DNA from 3 places in the Paracerasibacillus soli genome. Region 3 is predicted to be linked to each of the others. Evidence: predicted binding sites of a transcription regulator. Region 3 holds the regulator's gene; each other region holds the start of a gene.
What was found. The regulator LexA, encoded in region 3, represses DNA repair genes until DNA is damaged. The targets are predictions, from matches to a motif close to CGAACATATGTTCG.
Positions count from the first base shown of each region.

Region 1: ACFFIS_RS00745 (DNA polymerase IV) is a predicted target of LexA. The motif match lies at 2,648-2,661, and genes of this name have one in related genera.
Region 2: uvrB (excinuclease ABC subunit UvrB) is a predicted target of LexA. The motif match lies at 3,657-3,670, and genes of this name have one in related genera.

Region 1 covers NZ_JBHLWL010000002.1:64,093-70,531, reverse strand. The annotation lists gene ACFFIS_RS00750 (aldehyde dehydrogenase) at 1-906, shown strand, start outside; gene ACFFIS_RS00745 (DNA polymerase IV) at 1,362-2,624, opposite strand; gene ACFFIS_RS00740 (tripeptidase T) at 2,741-3,865, opposite strand; gene ACFFIS_RS00735 (acyl-CoA carboxylase subunit beta) at 3,919-5,466, opposite strand; gene mce (methylmalonyl-CoA epimerase) at 5,469-6,290, opposite strand; gene ACFFIS_RS00725 (acyl-CoA mutase large subunit family protein) at 6,306-6,439, opposite strand, start outside.
Region 2 covers NZ_JBHLWL010000013.1:47,100-53,538, forward strand. The annotation lists gene ACFFIS_RS04010 (S41 family peptidase) at 1-800, shown strand, start outside; gene ACFFIS_RS04015 (PDZ domain-containing protein) at 1,040-2,218, shown strand; gene ACFFIS_RS04020 (multicopper oxidase domain-containing protein) at 2,500-3,519, shown strand; gene uvrB (excinuclease ABC subunit UvrB) at 3,771-5,753, shown strand; gene uvrA (excinuclease ABC subunit UvrA) at 5,807-6,439, shown strand, end outside.
Region 3 covers NZ_JBHLWL010000008.1:23,547-29,985, reverse strand. The annotation lists gene tkt (transketolase) at 1-1,008, opposite strand, end outside; gene ACFFIS_RS02145 (DUF896 domain-containing protein) at 1,142-1,378, opposite strand; gene ACFFIS_RS02140 (YneB family resolvase-like protein) at 1,464-2,105, opposite strand; gene lexA (transcriptional repressor LexA) at 2,376-2,999, shown strand; gene glnA (type I glutamate--ammonia ligase) at 3,113-4,444, opposite strand; gene ACFFIS_RS02125 (methionine gamma-lyase family protein) at 4,488-5,738, opposite strand; gene hflX (GTPase HflX) at 5,742-6,439, opposite strand, start outside.

The sequences.
Region 1 (6,439 bases), on a different contig from region 3:
GAAAACTTCTCACCTTATTATTTCACCGTCATACAAGGGGATAAACAGATAAGTGAAAAATTATTACAGCAGAAATTCGACTATATCTTTTTTACCGGGAGTACAAACGTCGGTAAAATTGTTATGGAAGCAGCAAGTAAACATGTAACACCAATTACATTAGAACTTGGTGGCAAAAGTCCCGTAATCATCGATTGCGATGCAAATATTGACTTTGCCGCCAAAAGAATTGTTTGGGGTAAATTTACAAATGCTGGTCAAACTTGTGTTGCCCCAGATTATATATATGTCCATCATCGTGTTAAAAAGAAATTAGTTCAGAAAATGATGAAATATATACGTCAGTTTTATGGCAGGTACCCACTTCAAAACAAAGAGTATGTAAAAATCATTACGAATAGCCATTTAAAGCGTTTAGAACAATTTCTACATGATGGAGAAATTATTTGTGGCGGACAGATTGATGAAATTGAACAAAAGATAGAACCTACAATCATAGATAACGTGACACGGGAACATGCGGTGATGCAAGAGGAAATTTTTGGCCCTATTTTACCAATAATTACTTTTACACAGTTGAATAAAGTGCTGCTTGAATTAAAGCGAGAAGAAAAACCTTTAGCACTTTATTATTTTGGTGAAAATAAACGAAACCAAAATAAAATAATGGAGCACATTTCATTTGGCGGTGGATGTATAAACGATGTTTTATATCATCTCGCAAATCCCAACCTCCCCTTTGGTGGAGTTGGAGCTAGTGGGTTAGGTGCATACCATGGAAGGTATAGTTTCGATACTTTTTCACATCGTAAAAGTGTGTTAAATCAAACAACTAAATTTGATTTGCCTTTTCGCTATCCAGGTAGCAAATTAAAACATCAGATTGTTAAACGAATCATGAAATAATAATTTTACCATTTTAATTAGTCAGTTCAAAAAATGTATTTGGTCATCACACGCTAGGGAAGTGATACTACCCTAGCGTATGATTTTATAAATCATTTTCATAAACATCATCCCACAATACTAGTTGTCCGGAATGAAAAGTGACCGACTCCTGTGGGAATGAACAGCACGAGTCTGAAGACCTCACAGGAAGCGGGTTTTGCTTCCGAGGAGGCTGAAGCCGTGCCCACGGAAAGCGTGTCAATTTTCATGTAGGACAACGATATGTACGCACCATTTAATATTCATCCTCAAACGACTACTTTTGGCCTATTAAATTAATTCGTGTAAACAAGAAAACGACGCTGGCGAGATTTGACCACCAACGTCATTTATTGTACAACCTAAAACCACTTCCTATAGGGTATTTTTAAAATGGCATTTAAAAAGTCATGTCATATATGGATAAGATACCGTTATTTTTCTTTTAAAAACTCTTGAAGAAAATCCTTTTGGAAACTGGTCCGGGGATAGATTGTATTGTCAGTTTTCTCCTTTTGCTTTAGTTCTATAAACGGATTTTTACCATATTTTGTTGTGAGCTCATCGATAACAGAATTTAGTTTATCCTTTTCTACGTTTTTTTCATACGTGAAAAGATCTAACTGTTGGGCTACTTGATGTTTCTCGGCTAAATCCTGGGCAGTTATGCCGAGTAAACGAATAGGATCGCCTGTCCAATTTAACTGAAAAAGCTCCTTTGCAACTCGAACTAACGCTTCTTTATCGTCAATATACATAGGCAAAGCTTTACTACGAGTTACGGTTTTTCGGTCATGATAACGAATCATCAATTGAACCGTTCTCGCAACCGCTTCTTTTCGCTTCATCCTGCGTTCAATATTACGCGCTAACTCGTTCATTAATTGAAATAATTCCAGCTCATCTGTTGTATCTTCTGGCAATGTTTGCGAGCTACCAATACTTTTGAAATCATGAACAGCATCCGGGTCAACAGGACGTACATCAATGCCATTCGCTCGATTCTTTAATCGTACCCCGTTTATACCGAGTAATTGTTTCAGTACATATACATCTTTTTCAGCTAGATCCTTTATTGTTTCCACACCAAGTTTACGAAGCTTTTCCGCAGTTTTATTTCCGACACCGTACATTTCTTCTATCGGTAAAACCCAAAGTTTCTGATGAATATCTCGTTTTCTAAGTATCGTAACACCTAATGGCTTTTTCATATCTGAAGCCATCTTCGCTAAAAATTTATTAGGCGCTATGCCAATACTGCATGGTAAGTCCAATGTATCTTTAATTGTTTTCTGAATGTCATGAGCAAGTTGAACTGGACCACCTTCGTAGTCTATATCTGTCACATCTATATAGCCTTCATCAATTGAAACTGGTTCTACGTAAGGTGTAATACTAGCTAAGAATTTAAAGATTTCTGTTGAGGCAGCCTGATAGCGGGGAAAATTAGGTTTTAATATTTTTAAATTCGGGCAAAGCTTTCTAGCTTGCCAAATAGGCATTGTTGTCTTTACACCTTGCGCTCTTGCTTCATAACTACTCGTCACAATAATTCCTTTTCGTTCTTCAGGATTTCCTGCAATGGCTAATGGCAGTCCCTTTAACTTAGGATTATAAGCCATTTCAACCGATGCATAAAAACAGTTCATATCAATATGAAATATTACCCGGGCTTTCGTCGGCTTGAGTTGTAACATTATTATACACCTTCTATCCAAAACGAACGTTTGTTCATATCTATTATACCATAAAAAAGAGCCCTCCTAAAAAAGTTATCATCTTCCTTAGTGGCTCTTTTTTCATTGGAATAAAATTATTGTGCTACTTCTTGAATAATAGCAGTAACAAATTCCGTAATTTTTATTAGTTCCGAAACTGGAATACGCTCATTTGTTGTATGAATTTCTTCATAGCCAACTGCTAAATTAACTGTAGGGATACCAAATCCTGCAATAACATTGGCATCACTTCCTCCACCACTTTGCAGGAGTTCACTAGTACGTCCAATTTTTTCAGCAGCTTTTCTTGCTATTTCTACAACTTGGTCACCTGCTTGCTGTTTAAATCCAGGATAAGCCACTTTAATTTCTACATTTGCAGAACCACCATACTCTTTTGCAGTTTCCTCAAAAGCTTGTTTCATTTTTGCTACTTGTTGTTCCATTTTCTCAGGTACAAGCGATCTTGCCTCTGCTTGAATTTCAACATAATCACAAACAATATTCGTTTGCTGACCACCTTCAAATCGGCCGATATTTGCAGTAGTTTCCTCATCAATTCGACCTAATGGCATTTTTGCAATTGCTTTTGCCGCTAATGTAATAGCTGAAATCCCCTTTTCTGGTGCAACTCCAGCATGTGCAGTTTTCCCATGCATCACCATAAATAGCTTTGCTAGCGTTGGGGCTGCTACAACGATATTTCCTACTTGACCATCACTATCAATCGCATATCCATACTTTGCTTTAATGAGAGAAGGATCTAACACTTTCGCCCCAACTAAACCAGATTCTTCTCCAACAGTAATCACAAATTGTACGTCACCGTGCGGAATCTCTTGTTCTTTCAATGTACGAATCGATTCAATTATAGCAGCTAAACCTGCCTTGTCATCTGAACCGAGAATGGTAGTACCGTCTGATACAATATAGCCGTCTTTAATAGATGGCTTAACACCTTTACCTGGAACAACCGTATCCATATGGGAAGTAAAATAAATGGTGTCAGCACCTTCTTTATTCCCTTTCAGTGTACAAATAAGGTTACCTGCACCATGACCAGTTTTTTCTTTTGCATCATCCTCTATTACATCTAACCCTAATTCTTTAAACTTTTGTTTCAATACTTGGGCAATTTCTGCTTCATGTTTTGTTTCAGAATCAATTTGTACAAGTTCGAAAAACTCTTGTACCAAACGTTCTTCATTAATGGTAATCATGTTGTCATTATCCTTTCTTTTGTGTCTTAACTATTCTATTATAAATCAAAAAATTATAATGGTATATTACCATGCTTTTTTGATGGACGAACTTCTGTTTTATTTTGTAACATTTCTAATGCCTGGATTAGTTTTATCCTAGTTTCCCGTGGATCAATCACATCGTCAACCATACCTAATCCTGCAGCAATATATGGATTTGCAAACTTTTCTCGATATGTATGAATCATCTCCTGTCGCGTTTTTTCCGGGTCACTACTATCAGCAATTTCCTTAGCAAAAATGATATTAGCTGCTCCTTCCGGTCCCATCACAGCTATTTCAGCATTTGGCCATGCATACACGATATCTGCTCCAATTGCCTTACTATTTAAAGCCACATACGCTCCACCATATGCTTTACGCGTTATAACCGTTATTTTAGGTACGGTAGCTTCTGAGTAGGCGTACAATATTTTGGCCCCATGTCTTATGATGCCACCATGTTCCTGTTTCACTCCGGGGAAAAAACCTGTGACATCTTCAAAGGTAATAATCGGAATATGAAAACAATCACAAAAACGAATGAAACGCGCTGCTTTGTCACTTGAATCGATATCTAGACCACCGGCCATATATTTAGGCTGATTACAGACAAGGCCTACAGCTTGCCCATTTATCCGCGCAAACCCCACAACAATATTTTTTGCAAAAGATTGATGGATTTCAAAGAAACTATCTTTATCTACTATATCATGGATAACCCGTTTCACGTCATATGGCCGTACAGAATCATATGGCACTATCTCCGTTAAGTTTGGACGTAAATGATCAGATTCATCATATTGTGTAACAGGTGGTTTCTCCTCATTATTTGCAGGCAAGTAACGTAACAATTCTTTTACTGCATCTAATGCTTCTGCTTCTGTTTTAGTTTGAATATGAGCATTTCCACTTTTGGAATTATGGATATGGGCCCCACCTAATTCCTCAGCTGTTATTTTTTCACCAGTAACTGTTTCGATTACTTTTGGTCCCGTAATAAACATTTGTGATGTTTTTTCCACCATAATGACAAAATCAGTAATCGCTGGTGAGTATACTGCCCCGCCAGCACTGGGCCCCATAATGACTGATATTTGTGGTATGACACCCGAATATATCGCATTCCTGTAAAATACCTGACCATATCCATCAAGAGATGAAACTCCTTCCTGGATACGTGCACCACCAGAATCATTAAGGCCTATAAATGGAACACCATTTTTGGCCGCCAAATCCATAACATGGGCAATCTTTTTACCATGCATTTCCCCTAGTGCCCCACCAAACACGGTAAAATCTTGAGCAAATAGGTAGACAGGCTTTCCCTCTATTTTCCCGTATCCTGTTACAACTCCTTCGCCTTTCCCGTTTGTTTCATCCATACCGAAATCGGTTGCCCGATGTTCAATAAATATATTCAACTCTACAAAGCTTCCTGCGTCCAACAAATAATTTATTCGTTCACGGGCAGTCATCTTTCCACGTTCATGTTGCTTAGCAATGCGGTCGTCTCCCCCACCTAATTCAGCTAATCGGCGTTTATCGTATAATTCGCTAATTTTATCAAAGATATCCAACGTTATCTCCCACCTTTTTCCTGTTCACATAATTCAAACAGAACACCATGTGCTGATTTAGGATGAATAAATGCGATCTTGCTTTGATGAGCGCCTTGTTTTGCCTGTTCTTGTAGCAAAGTTACACCATTATTTTTCAGTGCCTTTAAGCGTTCATCAATCTGCTCTACTTCTAAAGCAACATGATGAATTCCCTCACCTCTTTTATCGATAAACTGCTTAATAGGAGATGCATCATGGAGTGCTTCTAATAATTCAATCCGTGATTCCCCTATTTTTAAAAAGGCAACTTTTACTCCTTCAGATGTAACTGATTCAACCGTTTCTAATTGTAATCCAAGCCGGTCAGTATAAAAAGGTAATGCCTTATCAATACTTTTTACTGCAATACCTATATGCGCAATTTTCTTCGGCTCTTCTAATACAAATTGATTTGGTTGGATAAGTTGTTTAATATAATTTGCGAGAGATTCGGTAGAAGAGCCACTAGTAAATACACGATTTACGCCTTTCTCCAATAAATATGGTATATCTTCACTTGGAATAACCCCTCCACCTATTACTGGAATGTCAATCGCATCACGATTTTTTAATTCCTCGATTACTTTTGGAAATAGCGAGCGATGAGCTCCAGATAAAGATGATAAACCAACCACATCAACATCCTCTTGTACAGCAGCTTGAGCAATTTGGGCTGGTGATTGTCTTAATCCCGTATAAATAACTTCCATACCGTGGTCGCGAAGTGCTTGTGAAATGACTAATGCTCCACGATCATGCCCATCTAATCCTGGTTTTGCAATTAATACACGAATCTTTCTCATTATCCGCTTCCCCCTTTAAATACCTGTGTACTCCCCAAATTCATCACGTAATACATTGCAAATCTCGCCAACTGTTGCATAAGCTTTTACCGCTTTTAAAATGGTCGGTATTACGTTCTCTTGTTCACTTTTAGCCTGTATTCGTAGTG
Region 2 (6,439 bases), on a different contig from region 3:
AGACTGGAATGATAGAGATAACGAACTTTTCAGAAAGAACATCTGCTGAATTTAAGGAACAGCTTACAGATTTAGAAGAAAAAGGTATGGATGGTTTAATTATTGATGTACGTGGAAACCCAGGTGGATTATTAAACTCAGTTGAAGAGATACTACAAAACTTCGTACCAAAAGATGTTCCATATGTACAGATTGAAGATAGAGATGGAAAAAAAGATAAATATTTTACAGAGTTAGATGAAAAAAAGGATTATCCTATTGAAGTACTCATTAATGAAGGGAGTGCTTCAGCATCAGAAATATTAGCTGTTGCAATGAAAGAAATAGGGTATGATATTGTCGGAACAAATAGTTTTGGGAAAGGAACTGTTCAACAAGCAGTTGAGCTTGGGGATGGTAGTACAGTTAAACTTACTTTCTACAAATGGCTATCACCAAAAGGAAATTGGATCCATGAAAAAGGAATAGAACCGACAATTAAACAAGAGCAACCCGAATATTACTTTACAAATCCACTTCAAATAGAGAAGCCATTAAGTTACGATCATACAGGTGATAAAGTACAGAACTTACAAATGATGCTACACGGATTAAAATATTATGATGGTAGAGAAGATGGCTATTTTGATAAAGAAACAGAAAAGGCTGTAAAGGCATTTCAAAAAGATAATAAGCTAAAACAAACTGGAATTGTTGATGAACAAACAGCTTCCTTGGTTGAGGCGAAAATTATTGAACACATCCGTAATGGTGAAGATGATCAACAGCTAGAAAAGGCATTACAAGAGCTATATAAATAATCGAAAGACTGTCCATTTATGGGCAGTCTTTTTTGCAGGTTGCAAAATCGTGTGTTTATGATACAACGAAATCTAGTTGTGGCTGGTGTAACTTATGATTGTGTAATTTACAAATTTAAGAATTTGTGGACATATAAAATGCTAATTCTGTAAAAATGATAGGTTAAAATACGAGTCTACTAAGTAAATCATGCTATACTGAAGAGAAGAAAAGATTTGAATGAGATGAGGTGATTGTTATGCTAGAAGATTGGTTTTTTGAACTCGCTAGGGCATTTGGAAAGCTATTCATAAATCCACTAACTTATTGGACTATCATTTTAGTAATAGGTGCAGGCATGCTTCGTGTGAAACAAGAACGGAAAAACTTTGGAACAAAAATTTATGATGTTTTTGCAGAATGGAAACATACATGGATTTTTTCTATTTTATGTGGTCTCATTATTTCCATTTTATTAGCTGTAGCAGGGGTCATTTTTACATATGAGACAATGCTCGTTCTATCTGCCGTCATGATTCTATTAAGTATAACATGCAAATTCACATTATTGTCCCCAAGTTATACAGTAGGATTAACATATATTGCACTTTTATTTTTGCCATATTTTATGCAACAGCAGGAAGTCTTTCCGGAAACGTTATTTAGTAAAACAAATGTAATTGGTTTAAGTCTATTACTAGGTTTATTTTTATTAGCCGAAGCTGTAAGTTTACGAAAGATAAAACGTAATGAAACATTCCCTGCGTTAGCGAGAAGTAATCGAGGTGGATGGATTGGACAACATCATGTAAGGCGATTACATGTTATGCCCCTCTTTGTGTTAGTTCCGACTGGCTTTATTACACCATTTGCTGATTATTGGCCTTATATACCTTTAGGCGAAGAAAATACTTTTGGATTGTTACTTGTCCCTTTTCTTGTAGGATTTGATTTTAAAGTGCGGAGTAATATCGCGACAGTAGTTGCCAAAAGAATATCTTTACAAATATTTCTACTTGGTCTGATTGTCCTCATGCTAGCTGCAGGAAGTGTATATGTGAAATGGCTATCTTTTATTGCCGTTATTATCGCGATTATAGGACAAGAAATGATTCATTATCGCCAACGTGTCAAAGACAAGGAGCAGACACCATTTTACTATCAGAAAGGTACGGGTATACAAATATTAGGTATCATTCCGGGTACGCCTGCTGATCGCTTTGACATGTCTGTAGGTGAGAAAATTATGAAAGTGAATGGCAAGAAAATTAAAGATGAACATGAGTTTTATGAAGCATTACAAGACGGCGGTGCATATTTTAAATTAGATGTAATCGACGATAAAGGAGAAGTACGTTTCATTCAAAGTGCATTATACGAAGGGGAACATCATGAACTTGGTTTGTTATTTACAAAAGAACCATACCGACAGAGTTAAAATTCAAATGCGAGGTTGTGTAACTGTTCACAAACTATGGTGCTAATTATGCTGGTAATTAGCACCATTTTTTATTGAAAATCCAATGTTAACAACGTTTTAACAGTGGTTATATCTGTCGCTATTTAGTCACATTTCATCTAATTAATGTGATTTAAGTCACATGTGATGAAAGGAACATCTCCTATAATGTAATTAAAGATAAGCCACAGCATTCATCCTGCATTCATTCTACCATTATACGAAGTGGAACTTATCTAAAATTATAGGGGTGAAAGTTTATGATGAAAAAAATGGGACTTAAAACATTAGTAGGTTTAAGTGCGATTACGCTTTTATTAGCAGGTTGTGGTCAAGGTCAACAAGAGGTAAGTCAAGTGCAAGCAAAGGAAAAGCAGCAAGTTGAATCAACGCAAGTATTTGAACCGCATGAAGGAATAAATGAAAAACCGACACCATTAGAAATGGAACGTAAAGGTACAGATGTTTATGTGAAAATGACAGCACAAATTACAGATATTGAAATTGCACCAGGTAATGTATATAAAGCTTGGACCTTCAATGGAGAAGCCCCAGGCCCATTGGTTGTCGTAAATGAAGGAGATACGATTCACTTTACTTTAGATAACCATGACCCTGCCATTCCGCATAGCATGGATTTTCACGCTGTACACACAGCACCAAGTAAAAACTTTATTGACGTAATGCCAAATGAAGAAGGTACATTCACGTATAGTGCGGATAATCCAGGCGTATTTATGTATCATTGTGGAACCAATCCAGTATTAACACATATTGCAAATGGAATGCATGGTGTTATTATCGTGAAGCCAAAAGATGGCTATCCTACAGATAACGAAGTGGATCAAGAATATGTTATTATTCAAAATGAATGGTACAAATATAATGACTTAAAAGATATGACAGACGGTAATCCAACAGCAGTTGTATTTTCTACAAAGGCATTGCATGATGGACAACCAAATACAAATGGTACAACAACAGATTTAAAAGATGAACCACTGACTGCAAAAGTTGGTGATAAAGTACGCTTCTATATTAACAACGTCGGTCCAAATGAAGTAAGTAGCTTTCACGTTGTCGGAACATTATTTGATGATGTATATATAGACGGAAATCCAGTTAATCACTTTGAAGGAATGCAAACAATTATGTTACCTGCTAGTGGCGGTGCAGTTGTTGAGTTTACTGTAAAAGAAGCTGGAACATATACATTTGTTACACACCAATTCAATCATGTAGAAAAAGGCGCAGCAGGTCTATTAGAAGTTACAGAATAATAAAGTGTTGCACCATTAAAAGGCTCGTTCATAGGGGGAGTACCCCTGTGAACGAGCCTTTTCAAAATTTATAATATTAGGGTATGATGTTGGTGTTTGAGTTGTAAGCAATTATTGTTTTTATAATGTATATTATTCGAATGTCTGTTCGTTTTTTGGTATACTAATAGCAGTATATATAGGAGAAACGTTTGATTATATGAAAGTATGATACACTATGGAAAGATATAAAACGAAGGGAGATTTTACCTTTGGAAAATAAATTCGAGCTTGTATCGTCTTATACGCCACAAGGCGATCAACCTAAGGCAATAGAAGAAATAGTAAAAAAGGTATTGGCTGGACAACGCCACCAAACATTACTTGGGGCAACTGGGACAGGAAAGACCTTTACAATTTCCAATGTCGTAAAAGAAATTAATCGTCCAACTTTGGTCATGGCCCACAATAAAACGTTAGCCGGCCAATTATATAGTGAATTTAAAGAGTTTTTTCCTAATAATGCGGTAGAATACTTCGTTAGTTATTATGATTATTATCAGCCAGAAGCCTATGTGCCTTCATCTGATACGTATATTGAAAAAGATGCAAGTATTAATGACGAAATTGATAAACTGCGCCACTCCGCAACATCTTCTTTATTTGAAAGACAGGATGTTTTAATTGTAGCGAGTGTTTCCTGTATTTTTGGGTTAGGTTCCCCAGAGGAATATCGCAAGCAAGTTTTATCTTTGCGAATGGGGATGCAAAAGGATCGAGATGAATTATTACGTGAACTTGTAAATATTTTATATGAACGTAATGATATTGAATTTAAACGGGGTACATTTCGAGTACGTGGAGATTCCGTTGAAATTATTCCTGCATCAAAAGAAGAGCATTGTATCCGCATTGAATTTTTCGGGGATGAAATTGATCGCATTCGAGAGGTGGATGCCCTCACTGGTGAAATTGTAGCAGATCGCGAGCATGTGGCAATCTTCCCAGCTTCACACTTCGTTACCGGTGAAGATAAGATGAAATTAGCAATAGAGCGTATAGAAAAAGAACTAGAAGAACGTTTGCAAGAATTACATGAACAAAACAAGTTATTGGAAGCACAGCGATTAGAACAAAGAACGAATTATGATTTAGAAATGATGCGGGAAATGGGTTTTTGTTCAGGCATTGAAAACTACTCGCGACATATTACATTGCGTGAAGCAGGAGCAACACCTTATACATTACTCGACTTTTTTCCGGATGACTTCTTAGTCGTATTAGACGAGTCACATGTTACGTTGCCACAGATTAGGGGTATGTTTAATGGAGATAGAGCGAGAAAACAAGTATTAGTCGACCATGGCTTTCGTCTACCGTCTGCACTAGATAACCGTCCATTAAGGTTTGAGGAATTTGAAAAAAAGACAAATCAATTGATTTATGTGTCAGCAACGCCGGGCCCTTATGAGTTAGAGCATGCTCCAGATGTAACCGAACAAATTATTCGTCCAACGGGATTGTTAGATCCGAAAATTGAAATTCGTCCAATCGAAGGACAAATTGATAATCTGATTGGAGAAATCAATAAACGGACGGAACGAGATGAACGCGTACTTGTTACAACTTTGACGAAAAAGATGGCAGAAGACTTAACAGATTATTTAAAGGAAGTTGGCATTAAAGTTGCCTATTTGCATTCGGAAATTAAGACTTTAGAGCGGATTGAAATTATTCGTGATTTACGTGTTCGCAAATATGATGTACTGATTGGGATTAACTTACTAAGGGAAGGTTTGGATATACCGGAAGTATCCCTCGTCACGATATTAGATGCGGATAAAGAAGGATTTTTACGTTCAGAACGTTCCTTGATTCAAACAATTGGTCGTGCAGCTCGTAATGAAAATGGGCAAGTCATCATGTATGCAGATAAGATTACGAGATCAATGCAAGTTGCGATAGATGAAACGAATCGTCGACGTAAAATTCAAATGGAATATAATGAAAAGCATCATATAACGCCGACAACAATTAAGAAGGAAGTACGAGATGTCATTCGTGCTACAATTGCAGCGGAGGAAGAGACAGCTTACGAATCAAAAGCGAAGAGTTTAACGAAGATGTCAAAACAAGAACGCTTGAAAGTGATAGATGAAATGGAAAAAGAAATGCGTGAAGCTGCAAAAGCACTTGATTTTGAACGTGCTGCTGAACTTAGAGATATTCTATTTGAATTGAAAGCAGAAATGTAAATGAAGAAATGGATACATTTTTGAACTCTTTAGATGTGAAAGGTTGATTCATGATGCCAAGTAAAGCAATTAAAATTCAAGGAGCAAGGGCTAACAATTTAAAAAACATCAATCTTGAAATCCCTAAAAACAAACTTGTCGTTTTAACAGGATTATCAGGTTCGGGCAAGTCATCATTAGCATTCGATACAATCTATGCGGAAGGACAGCGCCGCTATGTTGAATCGTTGTCGGCTTATGCACGGCAGTTTCTTGGACAAATGGATAAGCCAGATGTCGACACGATAGAAGGCTTATCCCCAGCTATATCCATTGACCAGAAAACAACAAGTCGTAATCCTCGTTCAACGGTTGGTACCGTAACAGAAATCTATGATTATTTACGCTTGCTATATGCGAGAATTGGGCATCCAACATGTCCAAAACACGGGATTGAAATATCTTCACAGACGATTCAACAAATGGTTGACAGAATAATGGAGTTACCGGAAAGAACCCGACTTCAAATTTTAGGCCCAATCGTTTCTGGAAGAAAAGGAGAACATGTAAAAGTTCTTGAAAAGTTAAAGCAAGAAGGATATGTCAGGATACGTGTGGATAAAGAATTACGTGAAGTAACGGAAGAAATTAAATTAGAAAAGAATAAAAAACACGATATTGAAGTAGTGGTGGATCGTATTATTGTA
Region 3 (6,439 bases):
TTTTCCTTGCATTGCCAATGCTAACTTATCCGCTTTTTGTGGATACTTTTCTTTATAAGCTGCGAATAGTTCATTCCATGCAGATTCTGTTTTTATACCGTTATCTATAATTTTAGTTTGAAAATCTTCATAAACTTCTTCTGGTACATAAAAATCTTCATGTGTCCATTTATAGTATTCTTTCGTTAACTTCACTTCATCTGTTCCTAGTGGTGATCCATGTGCATCTGAAGAAGCAGATTTATTCGGTGAGCCATACCCAATTACTGTTTTAACTTCAATTAGTGTTGGTTGATCTGTATTTCGTTTTGCCTGTTTAATTGCTTCACGGATTTCTTCGATGTTATTGCCATCTTCTACGCGTAAAACTTGCCAACCATATGATTCAAAACGTTTTTCTGTTTTATCAGAGAAAGATCGATCTAAATCCCCATCTAAAGAAATATCATTTGAATCATATAAAGCAATTAGTTTTCCAAGTTTTAAGTGACCTGCTAAAGAGGCTGCTTCATGGGAAATACCTTCCATTAAATCCCCATCACTTACAAGTGCATATGTATAATGGTCGATAACGGAAAAATCTTCTGTATTAAATTGACTAGCTAAATGCGCTTCAGCCATTGCCATACCAACGGACATTGCAATACCTTGTCCTAAAGGTCCAGTTGTTGCTTCAACACCATCTGTATCAAGTACTTCTGGATGTCCTGGTGTGTTAGAACCCCATTGGCGAAAATTTTTAATATCATCAATAGATACTTCATAGCCTGATAAATGCAATAAGCTATACAGTAACATGGAGCCATGACCCGCCGATAATACAAAACGATCGCGGTTAAACCATTTTGAATTTTTTGGATTATGATTCATAAAATCTGTCCATAATACGTAGGCCATTGGAGCTGCTCCCATTGGTAAACCTGGATGACCAGAATTTGCCTTTTCAATTGCATCAATAGACAATGTCCGGATTGTATTTACAGATAGTTGTTCAATTGGTTTCGACATAGTAATCCCCTTTCTTCTTCAACTAAATAACTTCCTTCTACATCTTATAATGAAATATGTGACTTAACAAGCTATATAGATAAAGCTTGCGATATTTGTCGTTTTTTTGACAATACCTTGCCAAACAAATAGTTTATGATTGATCTTTCATACGCTTTTGCAATTCTTTTACTTTCTTTGGTGTCACATCTTGGCCTTTTGGGTCAATGACCGTCATAGATTTTAATTCGTTTGTAAAAGACCTTCGTACGTTCGCTAAATATTCTTGTCGTAATTTTTGTTGTTCCTCTTTTTCTTCTTGTGTTAAAACTTGCCTTTTTTGTTTATTTGCGAGTTCATTAATTCTCTGCAGTTTCTTCTTTGATAGCATCTGTCTGCCTCCTAAGTAAATAGTCTATCCATAAAAAAAAGACTATCTCTAGTCTTTGATATTTTATCACAATCTTATATATATATCATGTCTGTTTTACATGCTCTTGATATCGACGATGAACCGTTGCTTTCGAAACATCATATCCCAATCCATTTAATGTTTTTGTTATTTCATCGAATGTTAGATGTTGATTTCTTAAGCGTTCGACCTCTTCAATAGGGAAGGCAACTCTTTTTCTCCCTGGTGCTTGATCAATATTTTTCAAGTTTTTTCTAGGATTATATCCCTGTTCTACCGCTCGTTTCATGCCACGCTTTATTTTTGCGTTATGTATTTTTCTTTGAAACTCTTCGACAATACTTACAATTTGCAAAACCATAGAATCCGACTCTGATATTTCAAGTTCTCCATAGTTTCGTACTGTAAAGATTTTAACCTTTAACTTATGAAGTTGATGGAATAAAGCAATTTTAGTATTCCCTCTTCCTAATCTCGTTTCATCTTGGATGAGTAGAACAGTTGCTTTCTCTGCTGCAAAAAGTTCAAGTAATTTAAAAATACCTTCTCTCTCAATCTCGTAACCACTTGCCTTTTCTTCAATTATTTCCACAACGGTCATATTATAAGCTTCAGCAAGCTTGCACAATTCCTCTTTTTGTCTCTTTAGAGATGTTTCTTGTGTTTCTTTATTTGTACTAACCCTACAATATAAAATAGCTTTCATTTTTAAACTCCTATTTGATTATGAATTAATTAAGGAAACATATAAAAATAATAATGCAAGTATAAAGGTAATGATATAAAATAAATCAACTTTTGTCAGTTTACCAAACATCAATCTTCACTCCTTTTCAAAAAACGGAACCTTTGTTCTTATTTTTAGTATACCAGAACATACGGTCTTGTCAATGGTACTTTAGAACGAATGTTTGCTTGTCCAAAAACCTTATGTTATACTTACATTAGCTATTAATATGTAAAGGGTGTGTCTTTCATGACAAAGATATCTACTAGACAAAAAGCGATTCTTGACTTTATAAAAGACGAAGTAGATAAAAAAGGATATCCTCCATCTGTAAGAGAAATTGCTGAGGCTGTGGGTCTTGCTTCTAGTTCTACTGTTCACGGACATTTATCAAGATTAGAAAAAAAAGGTTATATTCGTAGGGACCCGACAAAACCTAGAGCCATAGAAATTCTTATTCAATCCGAGGAAAATAATATACCCCGTGATGAAGCTACATATGCACCACTGATTGGTAAAGTTACCGCTGGTCTCCCAATCACTGCGATTGAAAATATTGAAGAATTTATTCCAGTACCTAAATCTTCTACAAGTCCTGATGATCAACTTTTTGGCTTGATTATTGATGGAGATAGTATGATTGAAGCCGGTATTTTAAATGGCGATAGAGTCATTGTAAAGCAGCAAAATACAGCTCAAAATGGGGAGATTGTAGTTGCCATGACAGAAGATAATGAAGCTACAGTAAAACGTTTCTTTAAAGAAACTGATCATATCCGCCTCCAACCAGAAAATGCAATGATGGAACCACTTATTTATCAAAATGTTACGATACTAGGGAAGGTAATTGGTCTTTATCGTCATATTCATTAAGATTATATACATAACAACTGTTAAACTATGAATCTCTCATAATCATGCAATAAAAAAACCCCTATTGAACATTATAGCGTTCAATAGGGGTTTAAAACTTTACTTATTACTTTCTAGTACTGCGTTAAATACTGTTCTCGTTCCCACGGATGTACGGTTTTTCTAAACATATCCCATTCAATTTTCTTCGCTTCTAAAAAATGTTCGTATAAATGTGATCCCATCGCTTCCATCATTACTTTATCACCAGCTAATTGTTGTAGTGCATCGGCTAGTGTTTCGGGTAATGTATGAATGCCATTCGCTTGTCTTTCCTCCGCAGTCATCTCATATATATTACGATTTACAGCATCAGGCGGAGTTAACTTATGTTGCAAACCGTCTAAGCCTGCACGTAATAAAACTGCAATTGCCAGATATGGGTTTGCCGTTGGATCCACACTACGAAGTTCTACACGGGTACTTAAACCACGGGAAAAAGGAACACGGACTAATGGGCTTCTATTTTGTGCCGACCACGCAACATGACATGGTGCTTCATAGCCAGGAACTAACCGTTTATAAGAGTTTACAGTAGGATTAGTAATTGCTGTATAGTTTTGTGCATGTTTAATTAGTCCTGCAATAAAGTGGTATGCCGTATCACTTAGTTGCATCTCTTTCGCTTCATCGAAAAAAGCATTGACTCCCTCTTTAAATAGAGACATATTTACGTGCATACCGGAACCATAAACACCGAATAACGGTTTCGGCATAAAAGTAGCATGTAAACGATGTTTTCGGGCTACTGTTTTCACGACTAATTTAAAGGTTTGAATATCATCACAATGACGAATAGCATCCGAATATTTAAAATCAATTTCATGCTGCCCGGGTGCACCCTCATGATGTGATGCTTCAATTTCAAATCCCATTTCCTCTAACTCTAATACAATATCTCTTCTGCAATTTTCCCCTAAATCAGTAGGAGCTAAATCGAAATAACCACCATGATCATTTAATTCTAATGATGGTTCACCGCGTTCATCTAACTTAAATAAGAAAAACTCAGGTTCCGTACCAATATTGAATGCCGTAAAGCCTAATTTCTCCATTTCCTTTATGTTTCTCTTTAAATTATACCGTGGACACCCAGCAAAAGGTGTACCATCAGGATTATAAATGTCACAAATGAACCGAGCAACTTTACCTTTTTCAGATGTCCATGGAAATACGACGAATGAATCAATATCAGGATATAGATACATATCTGATTCCTCAATTCGAACAAATCCTTCAATTGAAGATCCATCGAACATCATCTTATTATCTAAAGCTTTGTCTAATTGACTCAGTGGTATTTCTACATTTTTAATTGTCCCGAGCATATCGGTAAATTGCAGACGAATAAACCTCACATTTTCTTGCTTAATTTTAGCAATAATATCTTCCTTCGTGTATTTCAATTTTTGTTCCTCCCAAATTATTCCTCTCTCCCATATATATACCCTAATTTATCGTTAAATAACCTTTTTCCACTAACTTCTTAATCGATTCCACTAAAGCAATCTTTACATGAGCATATGTTAAACCCCCTTGAACATACGCTGTGTATGGTTTACGAATAGGTCCATCAGCAGATAGCTCGAGGCTTGCACCCTGGATAAATGTACCTGCAGCCATGATTACTTCATCTTCATATCCTGGCATTTCACTCGGATATGGGAGAACAAAAGCATTAACAGGTGAGTTTTCTTGGATAGATTGACAAAATGCAATCATTTGTTCTGCTGTGTCAAATGTTACGGATTGGATTAAGTCAGTGCGCTTCTCTTCAAATCGTGGCGAGGTTTGAAATCCTAGTAGTTCTAGGAAGCGAGATGTAAAAATAGCTCCTTTCACAGCCTCACCTACAATTAAAGGTGCAAGGAAGAATCCTTGAAACATTTCCTGTAACATATTAAAACTAGCTCCCATTTCTTTTCCGAGCCCAGGGGCTGTTAGTCGATTCGCACATGCTAAAATAAGCGATTCTTTTCCAGCGATGTATCCTCCCGCACGGACTATACCACCACCGGGGTTTTTTATTAATGAGCCCGCCATTATATCAGCACCAACATGTAATGGTTCCTTCTCTTCAACAAATTCACCATAACAATTATCTACAAATACGATTAAATCTTTATTTATATTTTTAATAAATGCAATCATCTTTTCAATTTCATCGATTGTAAATGATGGTCGTTGGTCATAGCCCCTTGATCGTTGAATACCAATAACTTTTGTCTTTTCTGTAATTGCCTTTTCTACTGCAGCGAAATCAACAGAACCATTCTCAAGAAGCGGTACTTCATTATAAAAAATACCATAGTCTTTTAATGATCCTGTGTAAATATCACCATCGAGTTTACCAACTACGCCATCCAATGTATCGTACGGTTTTCCGGTTATGTAAAGTAATTCTTCACCTGGGCGAAGTAATCCAAATAAAGTCGTTGAAATCGCGTGTGTCCCAGAAACGAGTTGTGGCCGTACAAGTGCATCTTCACCACCAAATACACTTGCATATACCTTTTCTAATACTTCACGGCCCAAATCGTCATATCCATAGCCAGTCGTTGAGTAAAAATGTGAGTCACTCACACGGTTCTGTTTAAATGCCTCTAGCACACGTTTTTGATTAAGTTCAACAATGTGATTCATATGTTGATGTTGTTCAAAAACTTCTTCTTCTGCTTGTTTTACAATATTTGTTATCATAATCTAATATTCTCCTTTAACTAAGCGATGATGTAATGGATGCTCACTTCTAATAAAACCTGAAACATCATAATTGTTTTCTTCCTCATTAAATTCTCTTTTATCAATAATTGTTTCGCGGCTTAATTTGTGAAGTAAATAACCTTTTTCCGGTTCTAATTTTACATGATAAGTATCCCATTCGTCTTTTAATGTGTCTTCGATTTTATTTAAAAACCCTTTCATATCATCAGGGAGCAAGGCGCTCATCATAAAATATGGATAGTACATTGGAATAATATCACGTGGAAACTTATCCTGCTTATTGTAAACTGTGAGCATTGGAATGCCATCAGCTTCTAATTCATGTAATAAACCCATAACTGTTTTTTGATGTTGCTCCATATCAGGATGAGAGCCATCTACTACATGTATAATGAAGTCAGCCTCTGATGCTTCTTCTAATGTAGACCGGAATGCAGCAATTAACGTAGTCGGTAAATCCTGAATAAAACCGACTGTGTCCGTAATTAACGTTTCAAAACCAGAGGGTAAACGAACTTGTCTAGTGAGTGGATCAAGTGTGGCGAAAAGCTTGTCCTCTTCTAGTGAACCACTATCTGTTAGACGATTAAATATGGTTGATTTCCCTGCATTTGTATAACCTACAACAGCAATTTGAAACGATTCATTTGTTTTACGCCTTTTTCGATATTGATGAC